DNA from 2 places in the Azohydromonas sp. genome. Region 1 is predicted to be linked to the other one. Evidence: predicted binding sites of a transcription regulator. Region 1 holds the regulator's gene; the other holds the start of a gene.

Region 1 (14,764 bases):
CTGGGCGCGCTGGGGCGACGCCTTCGCGCGCGGCCGCGTGATGGCGCCCGAGCGGCTGCAGCGCGGCCTGCGCGAGGCGATGTTCGTCAGCGGGTTGCCCGAGGCGCTGACGATGCTCAGCTGGTACTGCGACGCGCCGCGCCGCCGCTGCCACTACAGCGGTCAGTACAAAGCCTTCTACGCGCACGTCTGGTGGGATCGCGAGCGGCGCGAGGTCGTCGCCTGGGTCGGCAACAGCCTGCTGCCACCGTGGCACTGCGAGCAGATCACGCGCGACCTCGTGGACGTGCTGGCCGGCCGCGACCCGGCGCCGGAGCGCACGCCGGCGCCGCTGGCACTGCCGCGCGCGCAGCGGGCGGCGCTGGCCGGCGACTACCGTTCGCCGACGCTGGGCGCGCTGCAGTGGACCGCGCACGACGGCGGCGCGACGCTGCGCGTCGGCGAAGGCGAGGCGGCGTCGGCGTTCGCGGTCGACCGCGGCACCTTCTACGTGCCGACGCTGGGGCTGTGGCTGAGGTTCTCCGGCACGCCCGACGCGCCGACGCTGCACCTGCGTTCGATGTTCGGCACCGCCGAGGCGACCCGCGAGGCCGCGCCGCGCCGCTGAGCCCGTGGCCGTGCGGCGGGTTCGCACGGGCCGCCCACGGCTCAGCGGCGCAGGCGCATCGCGCGCGTCAGCTCGTCCCACCAGTAGCGCACGAAGCTGCGCAGCACGCCGCGGTCGGGCTGCGCCGGTCGGCCGCGCGCCAGCCGCTCGATCTGCTGGTAGTACCAACCCTGCGCGCCGAGCACGTTGACCATCTTCAGCGCCAGCCACGGGCTGGCCGGCGAGCGCCAGCCCTGCGCGGCCAGATGCAGGCGCTGCTCGTAGGCCGGCAGGCGGTCGATGCGCCGCTCCAGCAGTTGCCGCACGCAGTCGGGATGCGTGCACAGCGGCCGCGCGACGCCGATCACGTCGAGCGCGCCCGACGCGAGCGCCGCCTCCATGCCGGCGCGCGAACGAAAACCGCCGGTGACCATCAGCGGCATCGTCGCCACCGCGCGGATCGCCTCGGCGTAGGCGAGGAAGTAGGCCTCGCGCACGCGCGTGCTGGCGCGCACCGCCACCGCGTCGGCGCTGCGGCCCTCGACGCCGAGCAGGCGCGGCTGCTCGTAGGTGCCGCCGGAGATCTCGAGCAGGTCGACGCCTTCGTCGTTGAGCCGCTCGACCACCTGCAGACAGTCGGCGTGGCTGAAGCCACCGCGGCGGAAGTCGTCGGAGTTGAGCTTGACCGACACCGCGAAATCCGCGCCGACCTGCGCGCGCACCGATCGCACGCAGTCGAGCAGCAGGCGCGCGCGGTTGCCGATGCCGCCGCCCCAGCGGTCGTCGCGGCGGTTGGTCAGCGGCGACAGGAAGCTGCTGATCAGGTAGCCGTGCGCGGCGTGCACCTGCACGCCGGTGAAGCCGCACTCCTGCGCGATGCGCGCCGCCGCGCCGAAGCGCCGCACGATGTCGACGATCTCGGCGTCGCCGAGCGCGCGCGGGGTCTTGTAGTTGCCCAGCAGGTCGAGCTTCACTGCCGAGGGCCCGACCGGCTGGCGGGTCGCGTAGCGCGGCGACTGCCGACCCGCGTGGCTGAGTTGCATCCACAGTTGCGCGCCGCCGGCCGTGCCCGCCTGCGCCCACGCGCGCAGGCGATCGCGCGCGGGCGCGTCGACGCAGGGCGGGTGACGCACGTCGATCGCCACGTTGCCCGGCCGCTCGATCACGTGGCGGTCGACCATCACGTTGCCGGTGATGTTCAGGCCGACGCCGCCGTCGCCCCAGGCCGCGTACAGGCGCGCGTGCTCGGGCGTGGCGCGCAGCGCGGCGTCGCCCAGGCCCTCGGTCATCGCCGCCTTGCCCAGCCGGTTGCGCAGCACGACGCCGCAGGGCAGCGTCAACGGCTGGGCCAGCGGATCGGACGGCGGCGTCGCCATCGGCGGGGCCGGGCTGCGCTGCGGTGACGCCGTGGACAGCGCTTCAGCCGTCGCGCGGCCGCTGCGCGATCACGGTGACGAAGCGCTTGACCGTGCCGCCCGCCGCGTCGAAGGCCTGCTCGCGGTCGTGGCGCAGCGTCCAGCCGGCGAAGGCGCGGCGTAGTTCGTCGGCCGGCAGCAGGCAGTGCGCGCCGTCGCCGAACGGCTCGAGCCAGGTCGTGCCTGCGACCAGCACGTTGACCACCGCGACGCCGCCCGGGCGCACCGCGGCCAGCAGCCTCGCGAGCTGGCCCCGCGCCGTCGCGCAGTCGAAGAACATCAGCAGGCCGATCGCGACCACCGCGTCGAAGGCCGCGGGCGGCGGCGCGTAGCCGGCCAAGTCCGCCTGTTCGGCGCGCAGCGGCAGCGACCGCGCCGCCGCGACGGCGCGCAGGTGCTCGATCGCCGCCGGGCTGGCGTCGAGCGCGAGCACCGAGCAGCCGCGTTCGGCGGCGGCCAGCGCCAGGTTGCCCAGGCCGCAGCCGGCGTCGAGCACGTCGCCGCGCAGGTGCGGCAGCGCCTCGCGCTCGAACGGGTTGAGCTCGAAATCGCGCTGCCGCACCTGGCGCCGGAACTGCGCGTCGAAGAAGCTCACACTGGGCGCAGCGGGGTCCATCGGACGAGATTGTGGACCCGTGCGCAGGGGGTGACCAGGGCGACCGGGAAGGTGCGCGCCGGGCGACGCGGTGCGCGGCCGGGGCAGACGACACGCGATCGGTGCCATGATGTCCGATGTCGGCAGCGCCGGCCGTCGACGCCTCGAGCCGCGGGAGGACCCGATGGACACGACATCGCGAGCGATGCGGCGCATCGCGCAGGGCAGTGCCGCCGTCGCGCTCGCGCTGGCGGGCTCGGTTGCGCCGGCGGCCGACGACCTCACGCGCGCCGAGCGCCTGTTCGCCCGGCACTGCGCCGTGTGCCACGGCGTCGACCGCGGCGGCTACATCGGCCCGGCACTGCACCGCGACGGCACGCGGCTGAGCGCGGCGCAGGTCGTCGCGCGCATGCGCGCCGGCGCCGCGAACACGCTGATGCCGTCGCACCCGACCTGGGGCGGCACGCTGGGGTCGCGCGACCGCGAACTCCTCGCGGCGCTGATCACCGGGCAGCCGAAGTCGGCGCCGACCTGGACGATCGACGACGTGCGCCGCTCGCTGGTCGTGCAGGTGGCCGACGAGTCGACGCTGCCGGCGCGCCCGACGTCGAGGATCGGCGACGTCGACGACCTGATGGCGGTGATGGTGCGCGGCCGCCACGCCGCAGCCCCCGGGGCGCGTGTCGTGTTCTTCGACGCGCGCACGCACGACAAGGTGGGCGAGGTGCGCACCGACTGGGCGCCGCACCTGATGGACTTCCACCCGCGCCAGCCGCGCTGGGCCTACGTGCGCGACGACATGGGCTGGGTCTACAAGGTCGACCTGTACACGCTGAAGGCGGTGCGCAAGGTGCGCGCCGGGCTCAACGGGGCGTCGCTGGCGGTGTCGCGCGACGGACGCTACGTCGCCGCCGGTTCGTACGTGCCGCACGCGCTGGTGATCCTCGACGCCGAGTCGCTCGAACCCGTCAAGCTGTTCGAGCTGCGCGGCAGCGACCCCGACGGGCGGCAGGTCGAGTCGGACGCGGGCATGCTCGTCGCGACGCCGTACGCCGACGTGTTCGTCGTCGCGCTCGAGCAGGCCGGGCAGGTGTGGGTGGTCGACCTGGCGCGCGGCGACTTCCCGGTCACCGCGATCGAGAAGGTCGGCCGTCATCTGCACGACGGCTTCCTGTCGCCCGACGGGCGACAGGTGGTGGTCGCCTCGTACGACGACGACGTCGTCGCGGTGATCGACCTCGCCGAAAGGCGCGTCGTGCGCGGCATCGAGGCCGGCTGCCAGCCGCATGTCGGATCGGGTGCGGTGGTGCGGTCCCGCGGGCGCATGCTCGGCGCGGTGACGAACATCGGCGCGCGGCCCTGCGCGCACGAGGTGACGGTGTTCGACATGGAGCGCCACGAGGTCGTCAAGCGCATCCCGGTGATCGGACCCACCGAGTCGCCGGCGGCGCATCCGAAGGCGCCGTACATCGTCGTCGACATCGTCGGCACCGGCCCGAACGCCGACAAGATCCAGTTCATCGACAAGCAAACCCTCGAGGTCGTGCGCACCGTCACGGTGCCCGGCACTTTCGGCCACTCGCACTTCCCCGAGTACACCGCCAGCGGCGACCACCTGTACGTCAGCTCGCGCGCCGGCGGCGACACGAGCCTGGGGCGCGAGGCGGGCCGGCTGGCGATCTACGACTCGCGCTCGCTGACGCTGGTGAAGACCGTGCCGCTCGAGGTGCCGGCCGGCGTGTTCTCGCACCTGCGTTCGCGGGCGGTGGCCGTCGGCGTCGAGCCGCAGGCGCCGCCGCGCAAGTGACCGGACCGCGCGGCGCGCTCAGGCGCGCGCGCGTGCGCCCGATCGCCGCTGCGCCCACGCGCTGAGCGCGATCGCCGCGGCCATCCAGCCCAGCCCGATCAGGTGCAGGCCGCCGTAGATCGTCGCGCCGCTGGCGCCGGCGGCCTCGCGCGCGGCCACCAGCGCACCGCCGCCGGCCGCGCCGACCGCCTGGCCGAGGTAGATCGCCGAGGTGTTCAGCGCCAGCAGCGCCGGCGCCAGCGCCGGCGCCGCGCCGCCCAGGCGCGCCTGCTGCGCCGAGTTCGACGCGAAGCAGCCCAGCGCCCAGGGCACCAGCACCGCCGCCATCGCCGCCGCGCTGCCGGCCAGCGGCCACAGCAGCAGCGACAGCGCGATGCACGCCAGCGTCCAGAACACCGCGCGCGCGGCGCCGAAGCGGTCGATCCAGCGCGACAGCGCGACGTTGCCGACCAGGCCGAACGCGCCGAAGCAGAAGAACAGCGCGCTGACCTCGGTCGGCCCGGCGCCCAGCGCCTGGCGGAAGTACGGCGCGTAGTAGGTGAACACCGTGAACTGGCCGGCGCCCGACATCGCGGTGACGAGCACGATGGCCATCAGCACCGGGTGCGTGAACACCTCGCGCCACGAGCGCAGCGACAGCGCCGGCGGGCGCACGCCGGCGGGCATCGCGCGCCACAGCCACCACGCCGCGCCGGCGGCGAGCAGCGCCACCAGCGCGAAGGCCCAGCGCCAGCCGAACGCCTCGCCGATGTAGCTGTGCACCGGCATGCCGATCACCGAGGCCACCGACCAGCCGAGGAAGATGAAGGTGATCTCGCGCCCGCGCGCCTCGGGCGGCGCCATCGCGCCGATCGCCGCCGCGGCCTGCGGCGTGAACACCGCCGCCGCGAGCACCGAGGCGGCGCGCAGCGGCAGCAGCGCCGCGTAGTCGGGCGCCAGCGCGCTGGCCGCGTGGCCGACCGCATACCACGCCAGCGCCGCCACCAGCAGCACGCGGCGGTCCCAGCCGCCGATCACCGCGGCGAGCACCGGCGCGCCGACGGCCATCACCGCGGCGCCGACGGCGATCAGCTGCCCGCCCAGCGCGACGCTGACCTGCAGCGAGCGCACCAGGTCGTTGAGCGAGCCGGCGGCGACCATCACGCCGCAGCCGATCGCGAAGTTGCCCGCCAGCAGCGCCCAGCGCGTGGCCGCCAGGCGCGGCGGCGCGGTCACCGCAGCACCTTCAGCGCGTCCGGGTTGACGATGTTCGTCGGGCGGTTGGAGATGAAGTTGACGACGTTGTCGAACGCGGCGCCGAAGTACGTCTCGTAGGCCTCGGCCTCGACGAAGCCGATGTGCGGCGTGCACACCGCGTTCTCCAGCCGCAGCAGCGGGTGGCCCTGCAGGATCGGCTCGGTCTCGAACACGTCGATCGCCGCCAGCCCGGGGCGGCCCTTGTTCAGCGCCGACACCAGCGCGCCGTCGGCCACCAGTTCGGCGCGCGAGGTGTTGACGAACAGCGCCGTGGGCTTCATGCGCGCCAGGTCGTCGAGGCCGACGACGGCGCGTGTCGCGTCGACCAGCCGCAGGTGCAGCGACAGCACGTCGCTGGTCTCGAAGAACGCCTCGCGCGACGTCGCCGCCGCGTGGCCGTCGGCCGCCGCCTGCGCGCGCGAGGCCTCGGTGCCCCAGACCTGCACCTGCATGCCGAAGGCGCGCCCATAGCCGCACACCAGCCGGCCGATCCTGCCGTAGCCCCAGACGCCCAGCGTCTTGCCGCGCAGCACCTGGCCGAGGCCGAAGTTCGGCGGCATCGACGCGGCCTTCAGTCCCGACTGCTGCCACGCGCCGTGCTTGAGGTTGCCGATGTACTGCGGCAGCCGGCGCATCGCGGCCATGATCAGCGCCCAGGTCAGCTCGGCCGGCGCCACCGGCGAGCTCGCGCCCTCGGCCACCGCGATGCCCAGCCGCGTGCAGGCCTCGAGGTCGATGTGCGAGCCCACGCGCCCGGTCTGCGAGATCAGCTTGAGCTTGGGCAGCTTCTCCAGCAGCTGGCGCGGGAAGTGCGTGCGTTCGCGGATCAGCACCAGCACGTCGGCGTCGCGCAGGCGCACCGACAGCTGGCCGATGCCTTTGACCGTGTTCGTGAAGACCTTCGCGTTGTACGGCTCGAGCTTGGTGGCGCAGCGCAGCTTGCGCACCGCGTCCTGGTAGTCGTCGAGGATGATGATGTTCATGACCGCGGCGATTGTCGCCGCAGCGGGCGACTTCGGACCGCTGCCGACGTCGGCCCTTGCCTTTTGTGCGCTCGCTGGATTGCGCCCGTTGGCGCGTCGCGGCGGGCGGCACCCGCTGCGGGCTCACCCTGTGACGGTCGGCCTGGCAGGCCGACTTCGCTGCGCTGCTCGGCCCGGGGTCGCGCGGCCGAACTCGCTACGCTGCCTGCGGTCGCTTCGCTCGGACCACGTCCGCGAGTCAGTTCACGAAGCGTGCACGGGCTCGCCGTGGCTGTGCTCGGCCGTGTCGCAGAGCGGCATGTGCCCACCGGCGCAAGCCAATGACGTGCTCATCCGGCCGTCGAGATCGACAGCGGGCCGCCCTCGGCTGGTCGCTGCCGCCCTGGGCGCCGAACGGCCGAGCCTGCGGTCTCAGCCGTCGAGCGGCATCAGGCCCGAGCGCGGCGAGCGTGTCGGGAAGTGGCGGTTCAACTGCGCGAGCCGCTGCTCGGCGACGAACTGGCTGTGCTGCAGCGAGACCACGTGGTACAGCGCGGCGCGCAGGTGCCACAGTTCGCGCAGCGAGCGTGCGGTGTTGATGCGCATCAGCAGCGTGCCGGCCTGGACGCTGGCCGCGTCGTCGATGCAGGCGGCGAACTCGCGTCGCACCGGGTCGAGCGTGTCCGCGGCGCCGGCCAGCGGCGCGTCGCCGCGCAGCCAGCCGTGCAGGCGCGACCACCAGGCGCCCCGCGACGTCGGCGGGCAGACCTCGATGCGGCTGTGCAGGCCGGTGGGCGTGCCGCTGGCGCGCTGCGTCGACGGCGAGGAGGGGCTGCGCGAAGGGAACATGGCGGCGGTATCGGCGCTCGCGTGGCTGGGCTGAAGCCGATCTTCGGCGCTCGCCGGCCGTGCGGATCGCACGAACAGCACGGCGGGGGTGCGGCAATTCGTCACGCCGCAGCTGCGCCGCCCCCGCCGCGCAAGCCCCGATGGCCGTCGCGGCGCCGGCCGGTTACCCTCGCGTTGGGAAGGGGAGGTACGGCGATGACGAGGTGGATCCGGCGCGGCCTGTGGGCGCTGCTCGGCGCGCTGCTGCTCTTGGTGCTGGCGGTCGGTGCCTACCTGCAGCAAGCGACGCCGCGCACCGACGGCGAGCTGACGCTTCCCGGGCTGCACGCGCCGGTGCGCATCGGGCGCGACGCGCACGGCGTGCCGACGATCCGCGCGCAGAACATCGAGGACCTGATGTTCGGCCTCGGTGTCGCGCACGCGCAGGACCGGCTGTGGCAGCTCGAGACGCACCGCCGCATCGGCGCCGGCCGGCTGGCCGAGGCTTTCGGGCCGGGCGCCGTCGACAACGACCGCTTCCTGCGCGTGCTCGGCGTGCGCCGCACCGCCGCCGCGCAGTGGCAATGGCTGCGCTCCACCGGCCGGACCGAGTCGCTGGCGCTGCTCGACGCCTACGCCCGCGGCGTCAACGCGGCGGTGCGCACACTCGCCGCGCGCCCGCCCGAGATGCTGATCCTGGGGCTGCGCCCCGAGGACTGGACCCCGGTCGACAGCCTGGCCTGGGCGATCATGATGGCCTGGGACCTGGGCGCCAACTGGAACGCCGAGATGCAGCGCCTGCGCCTGGCGCTGCGCCTGGGCGGCGACGACGCGGTCGCGCGCGTCAACGAGCTGATGCCGCCGTACCCCGGCGAGGCGCCGCGCGTGACGGTCGACTACGCGGCGCGGCTGCGTGCGCTGCGGCTGGACGGCCGGCTCGCCGGCGTCGACGCCGAACGCTGGCTGGCGGCGGCCCCGCCGTCGGGGCTCGACGGCATCGGCTCGAACAACTGGGTGCTCGCCGGCAGCCACACCACCACCGGAAGGCCGCTGCTGGCCAACGACCCGCACCTCAAGCTCAGCGCGCCGGCGCTGTGGTACTTCGCGCGCCTCGAGGCTCCGGGCTTCAAGGTGGCCGGCGCGACGATGCCGGGCTTGCCGATCGTCGTGCTCGGGCAGAACGAGCACATCGCCTGGGGTTTCACGAACACCGGGCCCGACGTGCAGGACCTGTACCTCGAGCAGATCGACCCCGCCGACCCGACGCGTTACCGCACGCCCGACGGCTGGGCGACGTTCGAGACGCGGCAGGAGGTCATCCGGGTCAAGGGCGCGCCCGACGTGGTGCAGACCGTGCGCGTGTCGCGCCACGGCCCGCTGATCTCGGACGCCGGTGCGGCCGACGACGTCGTCGACCGCGATCGGCCGGCGTACGGGATCGCGATGCGCTGGACCGCGCTGGACACCGACGCCGACGCGGTCGGTGTCGGGCTGGCGTTCAACCGCGCGCGCTCGGTGGCCGAGTTCGTCGCCGCCTCGCGCGGCTGGGTCGCACCGATGCAGAGCATGGTGGTGGCCGACCGCGACGGGTCCATCGGCATGGTCGCGCCGGGGCGCGTGCCGCTGCGCTCCCCCGACCACGACTTGCACGGCATGGTGCCGGCGCCGGGCTGGGAGGCGCGCTACGACTGGATCGGCTGGGTGCCGGTCGACGAGACGCCGCGCGAGTTCGATCCGCCGAGAGGCTGGATCGCCACCGCGAACCAGCGCATCGTGCCGGACGACTACCCGCACCACCTGACCAGCGACTGGACGCTGCCGTGGCGGCAGCGGCGCATCGAGCAGGTGCTCGGCGCGAAGCCGAAACACTCGATCGACGATCTCGCGGCGCTGCAGGCCGACGTGAAGTCGCTCGCCGCGGCGCCGCTGCTGCCGCGCCTGGCGGCCGCCAGGGCCGACCACCCGCTGGCGGCGGCGGCGCAGCGCGCGCTGGCCGGTTTCGACGGCACGATGCGCGCCGACGCCGGCGCGCCGCTGATCTTCTGGGCCTGGGTGCGCCAGCTCACCGCCGGCGTCTTCGCCGACGAGCTGGGGCCGCTGTACGAACGCACGCTGGGCACGCGGCCGTACCGCGACGCGCTCGAGGGCGTGCTCGCGCGCGACGACGCCTGGTGGTGCGACGACAAGGCGACGTCGGAGGCCGAGACCTGCGCGATGCAGGCCGACGCGGCGTTCGAACGCGCCCTCGACGAGCTGCGCGAGCGCCACGGCGACGACGTCGCCGCGTGGCGCTGGGCAAACGCGCTGACCTACCGCGCCGAACACCGGCCGTTCAGCCGCGTGCGCGCGCTGGCGCCGCTGTTCGAGCTGCGCGCCGGCATCGGCGGCGACACCTACACCGTCAACGCGTCGCGCGTGAACCTGCGCCCCGACGCCACCACCGGCGAGGTGTTCCTCAACGAACACGGGCCGTCGATGCGCGCGCTGTACGACCTGGGCGACCCGGCGCAGTCGCGTTTCGTGCACTCGAGCGGGCAGTCGGGGCTGCCGTGGTCGACGCACTACCGCGACCTCGTCGCGCACTGGGCGCAGGGCCGCTACCTGCCGCTGTGGAGCGACGCGTCGCCGCGCCGCACGCTGCGGCTGCAGCCGGCGCGCTGACGGCGGCGCCCGGACGCGCCGCTGGGGCTCAGGCGCGCTTGAAGGTGGCCAGCAACGCGCCGGCGACGACGAACAGCGCGCCGAAGCCGCGGTTCATCCAGCGCAGGTGGCGCGGCGAGCGCAGCGCGGCGAGCACACGCGCCGCCAGCGCGGTGTAGCCGGCCATCACCACCAGGTCGGTGAACACCAGCGTCGCACCGATCGCCGCGTACTGCAGCGCCAGCGGCGCCTGCGGGTCGATGAATTGGGGCACCACCGCGAGCATGAACACCGTGCCCTTCGGGTTGACTGCGTTGATCGCCCAGCCGCGCAGCACGAGCGCGCGGCGTGTCGTCGTCACCGCCGGCGCGGCGTCGTCGCGCAGCGGCGCGGCGTCGCTGCGCCACTGCTGCACGCCCAGCCACACCAGGTAGGCGACGCCGAGCCACTTCAGCACCGTGAACGCGACCCCCGACGCGGCCATCAGCGCACCCAGCCCGACCGCGACGATGGCCAGCTGCGTGACGATGCCCAGCACCAGCCCCGCCGTGAGCCAGTAGCCGCGGTGGAAGCCGTGCGCGAGCCCGGCGCTCATCGCCGCGACGGCACCGGGGCCCGGCGACAGGCTGATCGCCCACGACGCGGCGAAGAAGGTGAACCACACCGACGATTCCATCGCCGCCATTGTCTCGCGGCGGCGGGCGCGCTGCGGCCCGCGCGCGGTGATGCCGCGCGCGCCGGCCGGCTACAGCGCGCCGTAGCGGCGCTTGCGCTCGGCGGTGTAGCGCCACCAGGGCGCCGGCGCGGCGCCGTGCATGAAGTCGGTGGCGGCGAGCAAGGTGTCGAGCAGGCAGGGGTCGTGGCGCTTGCCGTCCAGGCGGCCGAGCGCCTGGTACAGCGCGAACGCATCGCGCCCGGCCAGCTGCGCCGGGCGCGTGATGCCCAGCCGGCGCAGGTCGGCAGCCACGCGCGGGCCGACGTTGGGCAGTTGCTCGAGCGCCTCGCAGTCGGCGGCGCTGGCCGCCTTCGGTCGTTTGAAGGTCATCGCGGCGCCCTGCGGGTCAGGTGAGCATGTTGTTGCGCAGCAGGCCCACCGCGATGCCCTCGATCGCCACCGACGGCTCGGCGCCGTCGCCGGCGGGCACGACGATGGTGTCGAACTCGGGGTTCTCGGGGATCAGCTCGATGCCGGCCTTGGTGCGGCGCAAGCGCTTGACGGTGACCTCGTCGCCCAGCCGCGCGACGACGATCTGCCCGTTCTTCGCGTCGCTGGCCTTCTGCACCGCGAGCAGGTCGCCGTCGAGGATGCCGGCGTCGCGCATGCTCATGCCGCGCACGCGCAGCAGGTAGTCGGGCTTGCGCGGGAACAGCCCGGCTTCGAACACGTAGGTGCGGTCGATGTGCTCGGCGGCGAGGATCGGGCTGCCGGCGGCGACACGGCCGACCAGCGGCAGCGTGAGCTGCGCGATGCCCGGCAACGGCAGCGCGAACTGCTTGCCGCGCGCCTGGGCCAGCGCGCGCAATGTGTCAGACTTCAAGCGGATGCCGCGCGAGGTGCCGCCGACGAGTTCGATCACCCCCTTGCGCGCCAGCGCCTGCAGGTGTTCCTCGGCGGCGTTGGCCGAGCGGAAGCCGAGTTCGGCGGCGATCTCGGCGCGCGTCGGCGGGGCGCCGGTGCGCTCGATCGCACTTTGCACCAGGTCGAGGATCTGCTGCTGACGGGCGGTGAGCTTGGGGCTGTCGAGCATCGTGGTGTCCCTGTGGCCTGCCGGCGCAGGTCTGTGAATCCATCCAGTCACTGTATTTTTATCCAGAGTGCCCGTCCATGCCAAGTGCCACCGGCAAGACCGTGATCCTGGGCAGCGGCGGCACCATCGCCGGCACCGCGGCGAACGCCGCCGACGCCGTCGGCTACACCGCGGCCCAGCTGGGCGTCGAGTGCCTCGTGGCCGCGGTGCCGGCGCTGGCCGACGTGGCGCTGGAGTGCGAGCAGGTCGCGCAGGTCGACAGCAAGGACATGACGCACGCGGTGTGGCAGCGGCTGGCGCAGCGCTGCGCACACCACCTGGTGCGCGACGACGTGACCGGCGTCGTCGTGACGCACGGCACCGACACGCTCGAGGAGACGGCGTACTTCCTGCACCGCGTGCTGGCGCCGTCCCGGCCGCTGGTGCTGACGGCGGCGATGCGCCCGGCGACGTCGCTGCAGGCCGACGGGCCGCAGAACCTGCTCGACGCGGTGACCGTCTCGCGCAGCGGCCCCGGCGGCGTCGCCGTGGTGCTGGCCGGCGTCGCGCACGCCGCAGCCGACGTGCGCAAGCTGCACGGCTGGCGGCTCGACGCGTTCGGCAGCGGCGACGCCGGGGCGCTGGGCGTGATCGAGGCCGGCCGCTGGCGCGCGTTCCGCACGGTGCCGCCCGGCGCCGCACGCGGACTGGAGACGATCGCCGGCGACCCCGCGGCCTGGCCACGCGTCGAGGTCGTGACCAGCCACGCCGGCGCGTCGGGGCGCGTCGTCGACGCGCTGCGGGCGCTGGGCGTCGACGGGCTGGTCGTCGCCGCCACCGGCAGCGGCACCGTGCACGCCGAACTGGCCGCGGCGTTGCAGCGCGCGCGCGACGCCGGGGTGGCGGTGCGCGTCGTGTCGCGCTGCGCGTTCGGCCCGGCCATCGACGTGGCCAGCGGCGCGGTCGATGCGCGCACGCCGTGGCAGATGCGCGTGGACCTGCTGCTCGAGTTGCTTGCCGCGCGCGCGTCGGGTGCCGCTGCGCGGCGCTAGCCGCCGGCGACGATCTGCTCGAGCTCGGCGCCGAGCTCGAGCCAGCGTTCCTCGAGCATCGCGACCTCGGCGGCGATGTGGTTCAGCCGGCGGCCCTGCTCGGCGATGTCGGCGCCGGCGATGCCCGGTGTGGCCAGCGCGGTCTCGACCTCGGCGCGCTCGCCGGCCAGTGCGGCCAGGCGCTTGTCGATGCGCTCGATCTCGATGCGCAGCGGCCGCGTGCGTTCGGCCAGCCGGGCTCGCGCCTGCGCCTGCGCCTTGCGGTCGTCGCGTCGCGGCACCGGGGTTGCCGACGCCGTGGGCACCGGCGCGGGGTGGGGTGCCGGCGACACCGGCGGGGGCTCGCCGCCGCGCAGCAGCGCGCGCGAGCGTTCGAGCAGCCAGCGCTGGTAGTCGTCGAGGTCGCCGTCGAACGGCGCGACCCGGCCGTCGGCGACCAGCCAGAACTCGTCGCACACCTCGCGCAGCAGCGCGCGGTCGTGGCTGACCAGCATCACGGTGCCCTCGAACTCGTTGAGCGCCATCGACAGCGCCTCGCGCGTGGTCAGGTCGAGGTGGTTGGTCGGTTCGTCGAGCAGCAGCAGGTTGGGGCGCTGCCAGACGATGGTGGCCAGCACCAGCCGCGCGCGCTCGCCGCCCGACAGCGTGCCCACCGTCTGGTGGACCATCTCGCCGGTGAAGTGGAACTGGCCGAGGAAGTTGCGCAGTTCCTGCTCTCGCGCCTGCGGTGACACCTCGCGCGCCAGCCGCACCATGCGCTGCAGTGGCGTGTCGTTCTCGGCGAGCAGGTCCATCTCCTGCTGCGCGAAGTAGCCGATCGCCAGCCCCTTGCCCTCGGTGAGCGTGCCGGCCAGCGGCGGCAGCACGCGCGCGATGGTCTTCACCAGCGTCGACTTGCCCTGGCCGTTGGCGCCGAGGATGCCGATGCGCTGGCCGGCGAGCACGGTGCGCTCGACGTCCTTCACGATCACGGTGGACCCGTAGCCGCAACTGACGCCCTCGAGCGCCAGCATCGGGTTCGGCAGGCTCGCCGGCTCGCGGAACTCGAACGCGAAGTCGCCGGCGGTCAGCACGGGCGCGAGCTTCTCCATGCGCGCCAGCGCCTTGACGCGGCTCTGCGCCTGGCGCGCCTTCGTCGCCTTGGCCTTGAAGCGGTCGATGAAGCGCTGCAGGTGCGCGATGCGCTCCTGCTGCTTCGCGTAGGCCGCCTGCTGTTGCGCGATGCGCTCGGCGCGCATCTCCTCGAACGCGGTGTAGTTGCCGCCGTAGCGCGCCAGCGCGGCGTCGTCGAGGTGCACGGTGACGTTGGTCACCGCGTCGAGGAACTCGCGGTCGTGGCTGATCACGATCAGCGTGCCGGCGAAGCGCTGCAGCCAGCCTTCGACCCACACCAGCGCGTCGAGGTCGAGGTGGTTGGTCGGCTCGTCGAGCAGCAGCAGGTCGGCCGGGCACATCAGCGCGCGCGCCAGCTGCAGCCGCATGCGCCAGCCGCCGGAGAAGCTGTTCACCGGTGCGTCGAGCTCGCCCGGCCTGAAGCCCAGGCCGAGCAGCAGCGCCTGCGCGCGCGCGCGCGAGTCGAAGGCGCCGGCCTCCTCGAGCGCCAGGTGCGCGTCGGCGATCGCGTGGCCGTCGTCGGCCGCCTCGGCCGCGGCGAGCATCGCCTGCGCCTCGGCCAGCGGCGCGTCGCCCTGCAGCACGTATTCGGTGGCGCCGTCGTCGGCGTCGGGCATCTGCTGCGCGACTTCGCCCAGCCGCCACTTCGGCGGCATCTCGAACTCGCCGGTGTCGGCGTGCAGCCGGCCGGCGAGCAGCGCGAACAGGCTCGACTTGCCGGCGCCGTTGCGCCCGACCAGGCCGACCTTCTCGCCGGGGTTCAGCGTGAGGTTCGCGCGATCGAGCACGACCTTGGTGCCGCG
Region 2 (14,764 bases), on a different contig from region 1:
CGCTGCTGGCCATCATCGCGACCTTCTGCGTGGCGCGGTCGGTCAGCGCGGCGACGTAGTACTCCTTCTTGATGTCGGCGCCTTCCTCGATCAGCAGCCGGCGCACCTTCTGGCCGCCGGGGCCGGTCTGGTGCGTGACCAGCTGCATGCCCAGAATCTGCCCGGCCAGCGCCTTCACCTCGTCGACCGAGCGCGCGAGCTTGACGCCGCCGCCCTTGCCGCGGCCGCCCGCGTGGATCTGCGCCTTGACCACCCACACGCTGCCGCCGAGCTTCTGTGCGGCCTCGACCGCTTCCTGCACCGTGAAAGCGGGCACGCCGCGCGGCACCGGCACGGTGAACTGGCGCAGGATGTCCTTGCCTTGGTATTCGTGGATCTTCATGGGCGGGCTGGGCAGTGGAGGGACGAAAGGGGCGGCGGCCGCGTCAGGCCGGCGTGGTGGCCGGCATCGACGGCGCATTGTCGGCGTCGTTCTTGGCGTCAGGCTGACGGTACCAGCGCGGGAAATGCACGCGCACCACGTCGCCCGACTCGCGCAGCGCGTGGCAGCGGTCGATCTGGAACGGGCGCGGGTCGCCGGGCCGGTCGGCGCGGGTGTCGATGACGTCGCCGGCGAAGGCCTGGATCACCGCGGTGGGCAGCACCTGCGCCAACTCGGTCAGGTGGGTGCAGCCGCGCACGCCGCCGACGCGCTCGAGCAGCGCGCGGCGGAAGCCGCGGCCGAGGTTCAGGCCGACCAGCCGGGCGTAGGCGTCGTCGTGGCGGTCGCATTCGCCGGCGTAGGGCATGCCCTGCGTGTGCGAGCCGGCGGCGACGACGTTGAGCGCGCGGTCGACGACGAGCCGTAGCAGCATGTCGTGGATCGGCTCGCCGGCGCGGCGCACGCCGCCACCGAGCGGCACGTCGCGCGTTTTCGTGTCGATGAGCGTCGCGTCCACCTCCCACAGGCCGTCGTCGCGGGCGAACACCTGCACGTCGATCGAACGGCGGTGCTTGGGCTGGCGCGACGGGCAGGCGGGAGGCAGCGGCATGGCGGACGCGGCGCGCCGAGAGGCCTTCGGACTGCAGGCGAAGGGCCGGCGCGGGCGGAAAACGCGCCGAAATGTAGCACGCGCCCCTGGGCCGCCCGGTGGGCGCGGTGGTGTCAGTCGTCGTCGGCGCCGAGGGTCGGAACGACGCGGCGGATCACCTCGGCCGAGAACCCGCGCCCGGCGAGAAAGCGCATCTGGCGCGCCCGTTCGGCGGCGTCGGCCGGCGCGCGCGCCTGGTACTTGCGCGCCCACACCGCGCGCGCGCGCTCGACCTCGCTGGCGCGCAGCGCCGCGTCGGCGTCGGCGTCGAGGCTCACGCCCAGGCGGGACAGTTCGCTGCGGATGCGCACGTTGCCGAAGCGCGGCGCGCGGGTGTTGACGCGCGACTCGACGAAGCGCCGCTCGTCGAGCCAGCCCTGGCGCTGCAGCTCGTCGAGCAAGGCGTCGACCTCGGCGGCCCGGGCCGCCGGGTCGTCGTCGTCGGGCGGGCTGCCGGCGCGCCGCGCCGCCGCGGCAAGGCGCAGCAGCTTGCCGCGCAATTCGCTGCGGCTATGGTCACGCTGCGCCAGCCATTGCAGCGCGCGTGCCTTCAGCGACAGCGCGGGCATCGCGGCGGCGCGCGCCGAGCGCGCGGGCCTACCCGGCGGTGGCGGCGGGCAGCAGCGGGATGCCCATCGCCTCGCGCACCTTGTTCTCGATCTCGTACGCCAGGTCGGCGTTCTCGCGCAGGAACTCGCGCGCGTTGTCCTTGCCCTGACCGATCTTCTCGCCGTTGTAGGCGTACCAGGCACCGCTCTTGTCGAGCACCTTGGCCGCCACCCCCATGTCGACGATCTCGCCCTCGCGGCTGATGCCCTCGCCGTAGAGGATGTCGAACTCGGCGGTCTTGAACGGCGGGGCGACCTTGTTCTTCACGACCTTGACCTTGGTTTCGCTGCCGATCACCTCGTCGCCGCGCTTGATGCTGCCGGTGCGCCGGATGTCCAGCCGCACCGAGGCGTAGAACTTCAGCGCGTTGCCGCCGGTGGTCGTCTCGGGGTTGCCGAACATGACGCCGATCTTCATGCGGATCTGGTTGATGAAGATGACCATGCAGTTGGTCTTCTTGATCGTCGCGGTCAGCTTGCGCAGTGCCTGGCTCATCAGCCGCGCCTGCAGGCCGGGCAGGCTGTCGCCCATCTCGCCCTCGAGTTCGGCCTTGGGCGTCAGCGCGGCCACCGAGTCGATGACGATCAGGTCGACCGAGCCCGAGCGCACCAGCGCGTCGACGATCTCCAGCGCCTGCTCGCCGGTGTCCGGCTGGCTGATCAGCAGGTCTTGAAGGTTCACACCGAGCCTCTGCGCGTACTGCACGTCGAGGGCGTGCTCGGCGTCGATGAAGGCGCACACCCCGGCCTGCTTCTGCATCTCGGCGATGACCTGCAGCGTCAGCGTCGTCTTGCCCGAGCTTTCGGGGCCGTAGATCTCGATCACGCGTCCGCGCGGCAGCCCGCCGACGCCCAGCGCGATGTCCAGCCCCAGCGAGCCGGTGGACACGACCTGGATGTCCTCGATCTTCTCGCCCTCGCCCAGGCGCATGATCGAACCCTTGCCGAACTGCTTCTCGATTTGCGCCAGCGCGGCCTGCAGGGCCTTGGCCTTCTCGGTGTTCAGCGCCTTGACGGGGGCATCCATGGTCTTCTCCGGTTTCATCGTCGCGATTGTGGCACAACTGGATGTTCGTACAGTATCGGGTGTGCGTCAACGCGGGCGAATCCCTAGAATGGGTGCGCAGGGCGCGCATTGCGACGCGACCGCGGGGGAGACGACGCGATGCGCATACTGATTGCCGAGGACGACCAGGTGCTCGCCGACGGGTTGCTGCGCTCGCTGCGCAGCGCCGGCTACGCCGTCGATCAGGTCAGCAGCGGCAGCGAGGCCGACGCGGCGCTCGCGTCGCACGAGTTCGATTGCGTGATCCTCGACCTGGGCTTGCCGAAGCTGCACGGCCTCGAGGTGTTGCGCAAGCTGCGCGCGCGAGGCAGCAGCGTGCCGGTGCTGATCCTGACCGCGGCCGACAGCGTCGAGCAGCGTGTCAAGGGGCTCGACCTGGGCGCCGACGACTACATGGCCAAGCCGTTCTCGCTGGCCGAGCTCGAGGCGCGCGTGCGCGCGCTGACGCGCCGTGGCCTGGGCACCGCGTCGAGCATCATCAAGCACGGCCCGCTGAGCTTCGACGCCACCGGCCGGGTGGCCTACATCAACGACCAGATGATCGAGCTGTCGGCGCGCGAGCTGAGCCTGCTCGAGGTGCTGCTGCAGCGCTCGGGGCGGCTGGTCAGCAAGGACCAGCTCGTCGAGCGGCTGTGCGAGTGGGGCGAGGAAGTCAGCAACAACGCGATCGAGGTCTACATCCACCGCCTGCGCAAGAAGATCGAGCAGGGGCCGATCCGCATCGCCACCGTGCGCGGGCTGGGCTACTGCCTCGAGAAGATCCCCGGCTGAATCGACGCCCGGCGCCGCGGCTATCCTCGCTCGCACGATGGCCACCCGACTGCCCGAGCAGCGCTCGCTGCTCGGCGAGATCCTCGACTGGATGCTCGCGCCGCTGCTGCTGCTGTGGCCGATGAGCATGGGCGTGACCTGGGTCGTCGCGCAGGGCATCGCCAACCGCCCGTACGACCGCGACCTGGGCGAACTGGCGCGCCACATCGCGCAGCGCATCGTGCTGAAGGCCGAGGCGCCGCGCGAGATCCGGCTGCCGCCAGGGTTGACGTCGACCGTGGCCGACGTGCTGCGCGGCGAGGAGGGCGGCGCCATCTACTATCAGGTGCTCGGCCTGCGCGGCGAGCTGGTGGCCGGCGACCGCGTGCTGCCGGTGCCGGTGGGCGTGCCGGTCGAGCCGGGCGCGCTGAAGTTCCGCGACGACGTCGTGCAGGACGAGTCGGTGCGCGTGGCCTACCTGTGGGTCACGCTGCCGCTCGAAGGGGCCGAACAGCCGCCGCTGGTGCAGGTGGCCGAGACGCTGGACCGGCGCTCGCGGCTGGCCACCGAGATCATCAAGGGCGTGATCCTGCCGCAGTTCGTGATCCTGCCGGTCGCGGTGGTGCTGGTGTGGCTGGCGCTGGGGCGCGGGCTGGCGCCGCTGAACGCGCTGCAGCAGCGCATCCGCCAGCGCGAGGCGCACGACCTCAGCCCGATCGAGGAGCGCGAGGCGCCCGAGGAGGTGACGCCGCTGGTGCGCGCGATCAACGACCTGCTGGCACGGCTGGACCACTCGATCGGCGCGCAGAAGCACTTCCTGGCCGACGCGGCGCACCAGCTGAAGACGCCGCTGGCCGGGCTGCGCACGCAGGCCGAACTGGCGCAGCGCGAGATCGACGCCGGCGGCAACGCGCAGTCGGTCAAGCGTTCGCTGCAGCAGATCGCGCTGTCGAGCCAGCGCGCCGCGCACATGGTCAATCAGCTGCTGGCGATGGCGCGCGCCGAGGACCGCGAGCAGGCGCTGCGCCAGCAGCGCTTCAACCTCGCGCAGCTGGCCGTCGAGACCGTCGAGGACTTCGTGCCCAAGGCGATCGAGAAGCGCATCGACCTGGGCTACGAGGGGCCGGCGCCGGCGGAGGGCGTGCCGATGATGCGTGGCCAGCCGGTGCTGGTGCGCGAGTTGATCCGCAACCTGGTCGACAACGCGCTGCAGTACACGCCCGCCGGCGGCACCGTGACGGTGCGCGTGCTCGCCGACCCGTTCGGCCAGGTCGCGGTGCTGCAGGTCGAGGACACCGGCCCCGGCATCCCCGAGGGCGAGCGCGAGCTGGTGTTCCAGCCCTTCTACCGCGCGCTGGGCACGAACGTCGACGGCAGCGGGCTCGGGCTGGCGATCGTGCGCGAGATCGCCGCGCAGCACGGCGCCACGCTGACCGTCGAGGACACGCAGCCGCGCGGGTCGGCGCCGCACGGCCCGGGCACGCGGTTCACGGTGCGCTTCCCGGTGGTCGGCGACGAAGGCGCGGCCGGCGCGGTGACCTGAGGTGCGCGCCGCGGCGGCTCAGCTCTGCATCAGCCGCCGGCTCCTCGCGATCGACAGCAGGATACCCAGGCCGAAGCCGAGCGTGACCATCGCGGTCCCGCCGTAGCTGACGAAGGGCAACGGCACGCCGACCACCGGCAGGATGCCGCTGACCATGCCGATGTTGACGAACACGTAGGTGAAGAAGGTCAGCGACACCGCGCCGGCGAGCAGGCGCGAGAACACCGTCGGCGCCTCGGCGGCGATCGCCAGCCCGCGCACGATGAGGAAGCCGAAGCCCAGCAGCAGCGCGACCACGCCGGCCAGGCCGAACTCCTCGGCCACCGCGGCGAAGATGAAGTCGCTGGTGCGTTCGGGGATGAACTCCAGGTGCGTCTGCGTGCCGTTCATGAAGCCCTTGCCCCACAGCCCGCCCGAGCCGATCGCGATCATCCCCTGGATCACGTGGAAGCCCTTGCCCAGCGGGTCGGACGCCGGGTCGAGCAGCGTGCACACGCGGTGCTTCTGGTATTCGCGCAGCACCTTCCAGTCGACCTCGGGCTGGCACATCGTGTCGCCGAAGACCACCAGCGCGACGATGCCCGCCGCGCCCAGCGCCAGCACCGGCACGATCAGCCGCCACGGCAGGCCGGCAAAGAAGAGCACGAACAGCCCGGCCGACAGCACCAGCAGCGACGTGCCGAGGTCCGGCTGCTTGACGATCAGCGCGAACGGCAGCAGCAGCAACCCCGTGGCGACGACGAAGTCGGCGGCGCGCATCTGGCCCTCGCGCTTGTCGAACCACCACGCCAGGATCAGCGGCACCGCGAGCTTCATCAGCTCGCTGGGCTGGATCACGATGCCCACGTCGAGCCAGCGCGTCGCGCCCTTCTTCGTGATGCCGAACAGCAGCGTGGCCACCAGCAGCGCGACACCGACCGCGTACAGCGGCACGGACAGCGCCATCAGCCGCTGCGGCGGCACCTGCGAGACGACCAGCAGCACCGCCAGGCCGACGCCCATGTTGCGCAGGTGCCCGGAAAACCGCGCGCCGTGGTCGAAGCCCGCCGAGTACATCGCCACCAGCCCGGCGGCGGCCAGCAGCGCCACTGCGAGCAGCAGCCACGGGTCGAAGGCCAGCAGCACCGGCTGCAGGCGCTGCCAGGGCGACGGCCGCTCGATGACCGCGTTCACGGCACGACCCTGCGCGCGTTCATCGAGACGACCCCTGCATCGCGAGCTGCGCCGCCGCGGCGGTCGCGCCGCCCGGCAGCGGCACGTCGGCGGCGCGGCGCGGCGTGCCGACCGGCGCGGCGCTTCGGCCCTCGCGCGTCAGCGCGATGTCCTCCTCGCTCGGGTACAGGCCCGCGAGCCAGTAGTCGAACACGCGGCGCGCGATCGGCGCCGCCGCGGCGGCGCCGAAGCCGGCGTTCTCGACCACCACCGCCAGCGCGATGGTCGGCGCGTCGACCGGCGCGAACGCCACGTACAGCGAGTGGTCGCGCTGATGCTCGGCGAGCTTGGCGGCGTTGTACTTCTCGTTCTGGCGCACGCCCACCGCCTGCGCGGTGCCGGTCTTGCCGCCGCTCGCGTACGGCGCGCCGGCGAACACGCGCGTCGACGTGCCCTCCTGCGTCACGTCGTGCATCGCGTCGCGGATCAGTCGCACGTGCTCGGGCGCCAGCGGCAGCGGCTCGAGCGCGTCGCCGGCCACGGTGCGCCGGCTGCCGTCGACCACGTTCTCGATCTCGCGCACCAGGCGCGGGCGGAAACGCTGGCCGCCCGAGACCAGCGTCGCCGTGGCCTTGGCCAGCTGCAGCACCGTGAAGTTGTTGTAGCCCTGGCCGATGCCCAGCGAGATCGTCTCGCCGGCGTACCACTTCTGCTGCTCGGGGCGCCGGTAGGCGCGCCGCTTCCACTCGGTCGACGGCAGCACGCCGGTGGCCTCGCCGACCAGGTCGATCTCGGTGCGCGCGCCGAAGCCGAACGGCGACAGCTCGCGGTGCATCAGGTCGACGCCCATCTCGTTGGCCAGCGAGTAGTAGTAGACGTTGCTCGACTTGACGATCGAGCGGCGCATGTCCACCGGACCCAGCCCCTTGTCGCCGTGGCTGCGGAAGCGGTGGTTGCCGAACATGAAGCTGCCGCCGTCGTGCACGACCACGTCGGCGCTGCGCTTGCCGCTGTTCAGCGCGGCCATCGCCATGAACGGCTTGAACGTCGAGCCCGGCGGGTAGGTGCCGCGCAGCGCGCGGTTGAGCAGCGGCTTGTCGATGCTCTCGTTGAGCTCGCGCCACGAGTCGTGGTCGATGCCGTCGACGAACAGGTTCGGGTCGAACGTGGGCTTGCTGACGAAGGCCAGCACCTCGCCGTTGCGCGGGTCGAGCGCGACCAGCGCGCCGCGCCGGTCGCCGTACAGCTGCTCGACCAGCGCCTGCAGCTTGATGTCCACCGACAGCGCCAGCGTGTGGCCCGGCGTCGCCGGCGTCGCGCGCAACTGGCGCACCGCGCGCCCGCCGGCGGTGGTCTCGACCTCGGCGAAGCCGGTGACGCCGTGCAGCACCGCCTCGTAGCTCTGCTCGAGGCCGAGCTTGCCGATGTGCTCGGTGCCGCGGTAGTTGGCCTGCACCTCGTCGTCCCAGTCCTCCATCGCCTTCTTCTCGGCGGCGTTGATGCGGCCGATGTAGCCGATCAGGTGCGAACCCACCTCGCCGAGCGGGTAGTGGCGGAACAGCCGCGCGTTGACCTCGACGCCGGGGAAGCGCCAGCGCTGCGCGACGAAACGCGCGACCTCCTCGTCGCTGAGCTTGGTGCGGATCGGGATCGAGTCGAAGCTCTTGCCCTCCTCGCGCAGGCGCTTGAAGCGCCGCCGGTCGCTGGTGCGGATCTCGACCAGCTCGGCCAGCGCGTCGATCGTCGCGTCGACGTCGTCGACCTTCGACGGCGTGATCTCCAGCGTGTAGGCCGAGTAGTTGCTCGCCAGCACCACGCCGTGGCGGTCGACGATCAGCCCGCGGTCGGGCACCACCGGCAGCACCGCGATGCGGTTGCTCTCGGCGCGCGTGGACAGCTCGTCGTGCCGGATCACCTGCAGGTGGACCATGCGTGCGACGAGCAGCGAGAAGCCCAGCAGCACGAAGGCGACCGCGGCGAACACGCGGTGGCGGAAGCGGTCGAGCTCGAGCTCGACGTTCTTCAGCTCAGCCATGCGGCGACGGCGCGTCGGTCACAGGGGCCGATTTTCGTCCGGATCGGGCGGTCGGCGCTGCGGGGCCAGCAGCACCCAGCTCGCCAGCGGCCACAGCGCCGTCTCGATCAGCGGCGCGGCGAACAGGCTCCAGCCGGCGAAGCCGTCGCCGGCGGCCAGCCGCACCAGCGTCGACACCGCGGTGGCGGCGAACAGCAGCGGCGCGACCTGCAGCATCTGCGACCACACGCCGAACCACAGCAGCCGGCGGTGGATCGTGATCGCGAAGTACGACAGCAGCGTGTACGCCAGCGCGTGCTGGCCCAGCAGGCTGGCCTCGTGCACGTCCATCGCCAGCCCGAGCACGAACGCGATGCCCACGCCGACACGCCGCGGCTGGTGCACGTTCCAGAACACCAGCGCCAGCGCGACCACGTCGGGCATCGCCGGCACGCGCCCCAGCGGCAGCAGGTTCAGCGCGAGTGCGACGAGCAGCGACAGCGCGATGAACCAGGGGTTGGCCGGCAGCAGCAGCTGGTCGGTGGCGCGCGGCAGGATCATGGGCCCGGCGCTCGTGGGGCGGCGTCGTCGCGTGCCTCGGTGGCGGGGCGCGGCGGCATCAGCGTGCCCAGCGGATCGAGCAGCAGGACGTGGCGCACGCCGTCGGGCGCGGCGGCGGGCACGAGCCGCACGCGTGCGAAGCCGCCTTCGGCCAGCCGCTCGACGCTGGTCACGCGCGCCACCGCCAGCCCCGGCGGGTACACGCCGTCGACGCCCGAGGTCTCGAGCTCGTCGCCCGGCATCACGTCGGCGTTGCCGGGCACGAAGCGCAGCTCCATCGCGCTGCCGCGCGACGGGCCGCCGTAGGCCACGCTGCGCTGCCGCGTGCGGCGGTTGAGCACCGGGATCGCGGCGTCCTTGTCGACCAGCAGCGTGACCTCGCTGGCCAGCGGGTACACGCGCGTGACCTGGCCGAGCACGCCCTGCGCGGCGAGCACCGGCGCACCGGCGCGGATGCCGTGCGTCGCGCCGCGGTCGACGAACAGCTTGCGCGAGAACGGGTCGGCGGCCTCGTACAGGACCTCGGCGGCAGTGGCGCGCGGCGCCACCGCCGGCCCCAGCGCGAGCAGGCCGCGCAGCGCCTGGTTCTCGGCCTCGAGCTGACCGGCGCGCGCCAGCGCAGCGGCCTGCGCGGCGAGCTGCTGCTGCGCGCTGCGCTCGGCGGCCAGCGCGTGCTGCAGCCCCTGCAGGTAGTCGCGCCCGCCGGCGACCATCTCGACCGGCACGCGCAGCGCGAGCTGCACCGGGTGCAGCACCGTGGCGATCGCCGCGCGCAGGTGCTGCACCACCTCGAAGCGCGTGTCGGCGACCATCAGGAACACCGCGAGCGACGAGAAAAACACGAGCCGGGTGAGGGCGGAGTAGCCCTGGCGGAAGAACGGCGGCGGGGTGCGGTCGAGCGTGCCCAGCGGCATGGTGCGCGGCGCGCCGGCGCCCGGGGGCGGCGCTTACTCGTAGGTGAAGATCGAGCCGAGCCGCTCCATGCGCTCGAGCGCCATGCCGCAGCCGCGCACGACGCAGGTCAGCGGGTCCTCAGCGACGAGCACCGGCAGCCCGGTCTCCTCGGCGAGCAGGCGGTCGAGGTCGCGCAGCAGCGCGCCGCCGCCGGTGAGCATCATGCCGCGCTCGGCGATGTCGGCGCCGAGCTCGGGCGGTGTCTGCTCGAGCGCGTTCTTCACGCTCGAGACGATCTGGTTCAGCGGGTCGGTCAGCGCCTCGAGGATCTCGTTGGAGCTGATCGTGAAGCTGCGCGGCACGCCTTCGCTGAGGTTGCGTCCCTTGACCTCCATCTCCTTGACCTCGCTGCCGGGGAACGCGCTGCCGATCTGCTTCTTGATCGCCTCGGCGGTCGGCTCGCCGATGAGCATGCCGTAGTTGCGCCGGATGTAGTTGATGATCGCCTCGTCGAACTTGTCGCCGCCGACGCGCACCGACCCCTTGTAGACCATGCCGCCGAGGCTGATGACGCCGACCTCGGTCGTGCCGCCGCCGATGTCGACCACCATCGAGCCGGAGGCCTCCGACACCGGCAGCCCGGCGCCGATCGCCGCGGCCATCGGCTCCTCGATCAGGTAGACCTCGCTTGCGCCGGCGCCCAGCGCCGATTCGCGGATCGCACGACGTTCGACCTGCGTCGACCCGCAAGGCACGCAGATGATGATGCGCGGGCTCGGTTTCATCATCGAGCGCGGGTGCACCATCTTGATGAACTGCTTGAGCATCTGCTCGGTGACGGTGAAGTCGGCGATCACGCCGTCCTTCATCGGGCGGATCGCCTCGATGTTGCCGGGCACCTTGCCGAGCATGGCCTTGGCCTCGGCGCCGACGGCCTGGATCGTCTTCTTGCCGCTGGGGCCGCCCTCGTGGCGGATCGCCACCACCGAAGGCTCGTCGAGCACGATGCCCTTGCCGCGCACGTAGATCAGCGTGTTGGCGGTACCGAGGTCGATGGCGAGGTCCGTCGAGAAGTAGCGACGAATGGATTCGAACATGGGGGCGCAGGGGGCGATGCGATGGGCGGAGGAGCGACGCTCAGCGGCGCCGGGCGGCCGCGGCTCGGGGGGTCGACGGCATCGCGGGCGGTGGGTGTGGGGGCGGTTCGGGCCGAAGGCCGGCCGGGGTCAACCGGATACGAAAAAAGCCCGCCGCCTGCGCCCGTGCGGTACGGTGGCACGCACGCCTGCGGTGGGCCCTGACTGGCGCGAGATAATACCCCATCGTTCCTCGTGGACGACAGCCGCGCGGGCCTGAACGGGCCACTTCAGCACAGCAATTTCCCGATGGCCCTGACCTCCGAAGACGTGAGCCGCATCGCCCACCTGGCGCGGCTCGAACTGCACGCCGAAGAGCGCGCCGCGATGCTCGCGCAGCTCAACGGCTTCTTCTCGATCGTCGAGCGCATGAGCGCGGTCGACACCGCCGGCGTCGAGCCGCTGTACACGCCGCTGTCGGCAGTGGCCGCAGTCGAGCTGCGCCTGCGCGACGACGTGGTCACCGAGCCCGACGCGCGCGAGGCCAACCAGCGCAGCGCGCCGACGGTCGAGGACGGGCTGTACCTGGTGCCGAAGGTCATCGAATGAGTGCGGATGCGCCGCATCGCCTCGGCGTGGCCGGGATCGCGCGTGCGCTCGACCGGCGTGAGCTGTCGAGCGCCGAATTGACGCAACATCTGCTTGCACGCATTGCAGCGCACGAACATCTCGGCGCCTTCCTCGCCGTCGACGCCGACGCGGCGCTGGCCGCCGCGCGCGACGCCGACGCACGGCGCGCCCGCGGCGACGCTACAGCGCTGACCGGCGTGCCGATCGCGCACAAGGACGTCTTCGTCACGCGCGACCTGCCGACCACCGCCGGCTCGAAGATGCTCGCCGGCTACCGCAGCCCGTTCGACGCCACCGTCGTCGCGCGGCTCGGCACCGGGGTGCCGGGCGAGGGCCCGGGCGCCGGCGCCGTGACGCTGGGCAAGCTCAACTGCGACGAGTTCGCGATGGGTTCGGCCAACGAGAACTCGGCCTTCGGCCCGGCACGCAACCCCTGGGACAGCGCGCGCGTGCCCGGCGGTTCGTCGGGCGGGTCGGCCGCCGCGGTGGCGGCGCGGCTGCTGCCGGCGGCCACCGGCACCGACACCGGCGGCTCGATCCGCCAGCCGGCGAGCTTCTGCGGCGTCACCGGCATCAAGCCGACCTACGGCGTGTGCTCGCGCTACGGCATGATCGCCTTCGCCTCGAGCCTCGACCAGGCCGGGGTGCTGGCACGCAGCGCCGAAGACTGCGCGCTGCTGCTGTCGGCGATGAGCGGCTTCGACGCGCGCGACAGCACCAGCGCGCAGCGTGCCCCGCAGGACTTCCACGCCGAGTTGCTGCGCCGGCGCGACGGCGCCACCGCCGGCCGGCCGCTGGCCGGCTTGCGCATCGGGCTGCCGCGGGAGTTCTTTCCCGCGGCGCTGGCCGCCGACGTCGGCGGCGCCGTGCGCGCCGCGCTGGCCGTGTTCGAGCGGCTCGGCGCGACGCTGGTCGACGTCAGCCTGCCGCGCACCGAGCTGTCGATCCCCGTCTACTACATCATCGCGCCGGCCGAGGCGAGTTCGAACCTGTCGCGCTTCGACGGCGTGCGCTACGGCCACCGCGCGGCGCAGTACGAGGATCTGGTCGACATGTACAAGAAGACGCGCGCCGAGGGTTTCGGGCCCGAGGTCAAGCGCCGCATCATGATCGGCACCTACGTGCTGTCGCACGGCTACTACGACGCCTACTACCTGCAGGCGCAGAAGCTGCGGCGCATGATCGCCGACGACTTCCGCCAGTGCTTCGCGCAGTGCGACGTCGTCGCCGGGCCGGTCGCGCCGACGGTGGCGTGGAGACTCGGCGAGGGTGCCGACGACCCGGTCAAGGCCTACCTGGCCGACATCTTCACGCTGCCGGCGAGCCTGGCGGGGCTGCCCGGCATGAGCGTGCCTGCCGGCTTCGCCACGCAGACCGACGGGCGCCAGTTGCCGGTGGGGCTGCAGCTGATCGGCAACCACTTCCAGGAGGGCGTGCTGCTGCAGGCTGCGCACGCGTTCCAGCAGGCCACCGACTTCCATCGGCGCGCGCCGGCGGAGGCGGGCGCATGACCGCGCCGGCGCTGGTGCGCGGGTGGGAGGTCGTGATCGGCCTCGAGACGCACGCGCAGTTGTCCACCGAGAGCAAGATCTTCAGCGGCGCGTCGACGCGCTTCGGCGCCGCGCCGAACACGCAGGCCTGCGCGGTCGACCTGGCGCTGCCGGGCACGTTGCCGGTGCTCAACCGCGGTGCGGTCGAGCGCGCGATCCGCTTCGGGCTCGCGGTGGGTGCGAAGGTCGCGCCGCTGTCGATCTTCGCGCGCAAGAACTACTTCTACCCCGACCTGCCCAAGGGCTACCAGATCAGCCAGTACGAGATCCCGGTGGTGCAGGGCGGCCAGGTCGGTTTCGTGCTCGACGCGCAGTCGCGCACTGTGCGCCTGACGCGTGCGCACCTCGAGGAGGACGCCGGCAAGAGCCTGCACGAGGACTTCCACGGCCTCACCGGCATCGACCTCAACCGCGCCGGCACGCCGCTGCTGGAGATCGTCTCCGAGCCCGACATGCGCTCCAGCGCCGAGGCCGCCGCCTACGCCAAGGCGCTGCACGCGCTGGTGGTGTGGCTGGGCATCTGCGACGGCAACATGCAAGAAGGCAGCTTCCGCTGCGACGCCAACGTCTCTGTGCGCAAGCCGGGGCAGCCGTTCGGCACGCGGCGCGAGATCAAGAACCTCAACAGCTTCCGCTTCCTGCAGCAGGCGATCGACTTCGAGGTGCAGTGGCAGATTGAGCGCCTCGAAGACGGGCTGGCGATCGAGCAGGCCACCGTGCTGTTCGACCCCGCCAGCGGCGAGACACGCGCGATGCGCACCAAGGAAGACGCGCACGACTACCGCTACTTCCCCGACCCCGACCTGCCGCCGCTGGTCATCCCGCCCGACTGGGTCGAGCGCGTGCGCGCGGCGATGCCCGAGCTGCCGGCGGCGATGGCCGAACGCTTCCAGCGCGACGACGGCCTGGGCGCCGACGCGGCGGCGCTGATGACCCAAAGCCTCGCCTTCTCGCGCTACTACGAGGCAGCGCGCGACGCCTGCGGCCAGCCGAAGACGGTGGCCAACTGGCTCGCCGGCGAGATCAGCAAGCGGCTGAACGCCGAGCAGCGCGAAATCGACGCTGCACCGGTGGTGCCGGCCACGCTGGCCGCGCTGATCGGCCGCGTCGTCGACGGCACGGTGTCCCACAACGCGGCGCGCCAGGTGTTCGACGCGCTGTGGAGCGGCGAAGGCGGCGACGTCGACGCGCTCATCGAGGCCAAGGGCCTGCGCCAGATGAACGACGCCGGCGCGCTCGAGGCGATCGTCGACCAGGTGCTCGCGGCGAACCCGAGGTCGGTCGAGGAGTTCCGCGCAGGCAAGGACAAGGCCTTCAACGCGCTGGTCGGTCAGGTCATGAAGGCGAGCAAGGGCAAGGCCAACCCGGCGCAGGTCAACGACGTGCTGCGCCGGCGGCTGGCCGGCTGAGCGCTTCAGCGCGGCGCGCTGCCGCCGCGGCCGTTGGCCGACACCGGCACGGCGGTCGACGGCATCGGGCCGAGCGAGCCGGGCGGCGCGCCGGCCCACAGCTTGCGCAGCCGATCGAGCTCGGCGTCGTACAGCCCGGTGATGCGGTCGAGCTCGGCCTGATGCGCGGCGATCGCGCTGCGCTGCGCCTCGGAGGCCGCGGCGTTGGCCTCGAGCTGGTGGCGCAGCTTGGCCGGCAACTCGCGGCCGACGTAGAACTCGGTCTCGTTCTGCAGCGGCTGGCGCTCGCGGCGCAGCTCCTCGAGCCGCTGCTCGGCCGAGCGCAGCGCGCCGCGCACGCTGTCGAGCGCGGCCTCGCGCGCGCGCTGGTGCGCCGCTTCGTCGGGGTAGCGCGATTTCAGGTTGCGGTCGCGTCGCACGGCGTCGAGCTGCGCCTGGCGC

Evidence for each region. The regulator LexA, encoded in region 1, represses DNA repair genes until DNA is damaged. The targets are predictions, from matches to a motif close to ACTGTATNNNNATACAGT.
Region 2: the regulator LexA is predicted to act here: its motif matches at 2,742-2,759, upstream of recA (recombinase RecA).

The regions. Positions count from the first base shown of each region.
Region 1 is NZ_DAOKZA010000024.1:10,186-24,949, reverse strand. Features, by position in the region: gene PKC53_RS10730 (serine hydrolase domain-containing protein) at 1-607, shown strand, start outside; gene PKC53_RS10725 (NADH:flavin oxidoreductase/NADH oxidase family protein) at 649-1,962, opposite strand; gene PKC53_RS10720 (class I SAM-dependent methyltransferase) at 2,006-2,617, opposite strand; gene PKC53_RS10715 (cytochrome D1 domain-containing protein) at 2,781-4,403, shown strand; gene PKC53_RS10710 (MFS transporter) at 4,422-5,618, opposite strand; gene PKC53_RS10705 (D-2-hydroxyacid dehydrogenase family protein) at 5,615-6,622, opposite strand; gene PKC53_RS10700 (hypothetical protein) at 7,034-7,450, opposite strand; gene PKC53_RS10695 (penicillin acylase family protein) at 7,646-10,090, shown strand; gene PKC53_RS10690 (LysE family transporter) at 10,119-10,745, opposite strand; gene PKC53_RS10685 (helix-hairpin-helix domain-containing protein) at 10,815-11,114, opposite strand; gene lexA (transcriptional repressor LexA) at 11,131-11,817, opposite strand; gene PKC53_RS10675 (asparaginase) at 11,895-12,848, shown strand; gene PKC53_RS10670 (ATP-binding cassette domain-containing protein) at 12,845-14,764, opposite strand, start outside.
Region 2 is NZ_DAOKZA010000010.1:49,135-63,898, reverse strand. Features, by position in the region: gene sucC (ADP-forming succinate--CoA ligase subunit beta) at 1-382, opposite strand, end outside; gene PKC53_RS05690 (DUF2889 domain-containing protein) at 426-1,031, opposite strand; gene PKC53_RS05685 (regulatory protein RecX) at 1,145-1,639, opposite strand; gene recA (recombinase RecA) at 1,668-2,705, opposite strand; gene PKC53_RS05675 (response regulator transcription factor) at 2,844-3,515, shown strand; gene PKC53_RS05670 (sensor histidine kinase N-terminal domain-containing protein) at 3,553-5,037, shown strand; gene rodA (rod shape-determining protein RodA) at 5,056-6,210, opposite strand; gene mrdA (penicillin-binding protein 2) at 6,230-8,224, opposite strand; gene mreD (rod shape-determining protein MreD) at 8,243-8,764, opposite strand; gene mreC (rod shape-determining protein MreC) at 8,761-9,678, opposite strand; gene PKC53_RS05645 (rod shape-determining protein) at 9,712-10,755, opposite strand; gene gatC (Asp-tRNA(Asn)/Glu-tRNA(Gln) amidotransferase subunit GatC) at 11,044-11,343, shown strand; gene gatA (Asp-tRNA(Asn)/Glu-tRNA(Gln) amidotransferase subunit GatA) at 11,340-12,875, shown strand; gene gatB (Asp-tRNA(Asn)/Glu-tRNA(Gln) amidotransferase subunit GatB) at 12,872-14,323, shown strand; gene PKC53_RS05625 (hypothetical protein) at 14,329-14,764, opposite strand, start outside.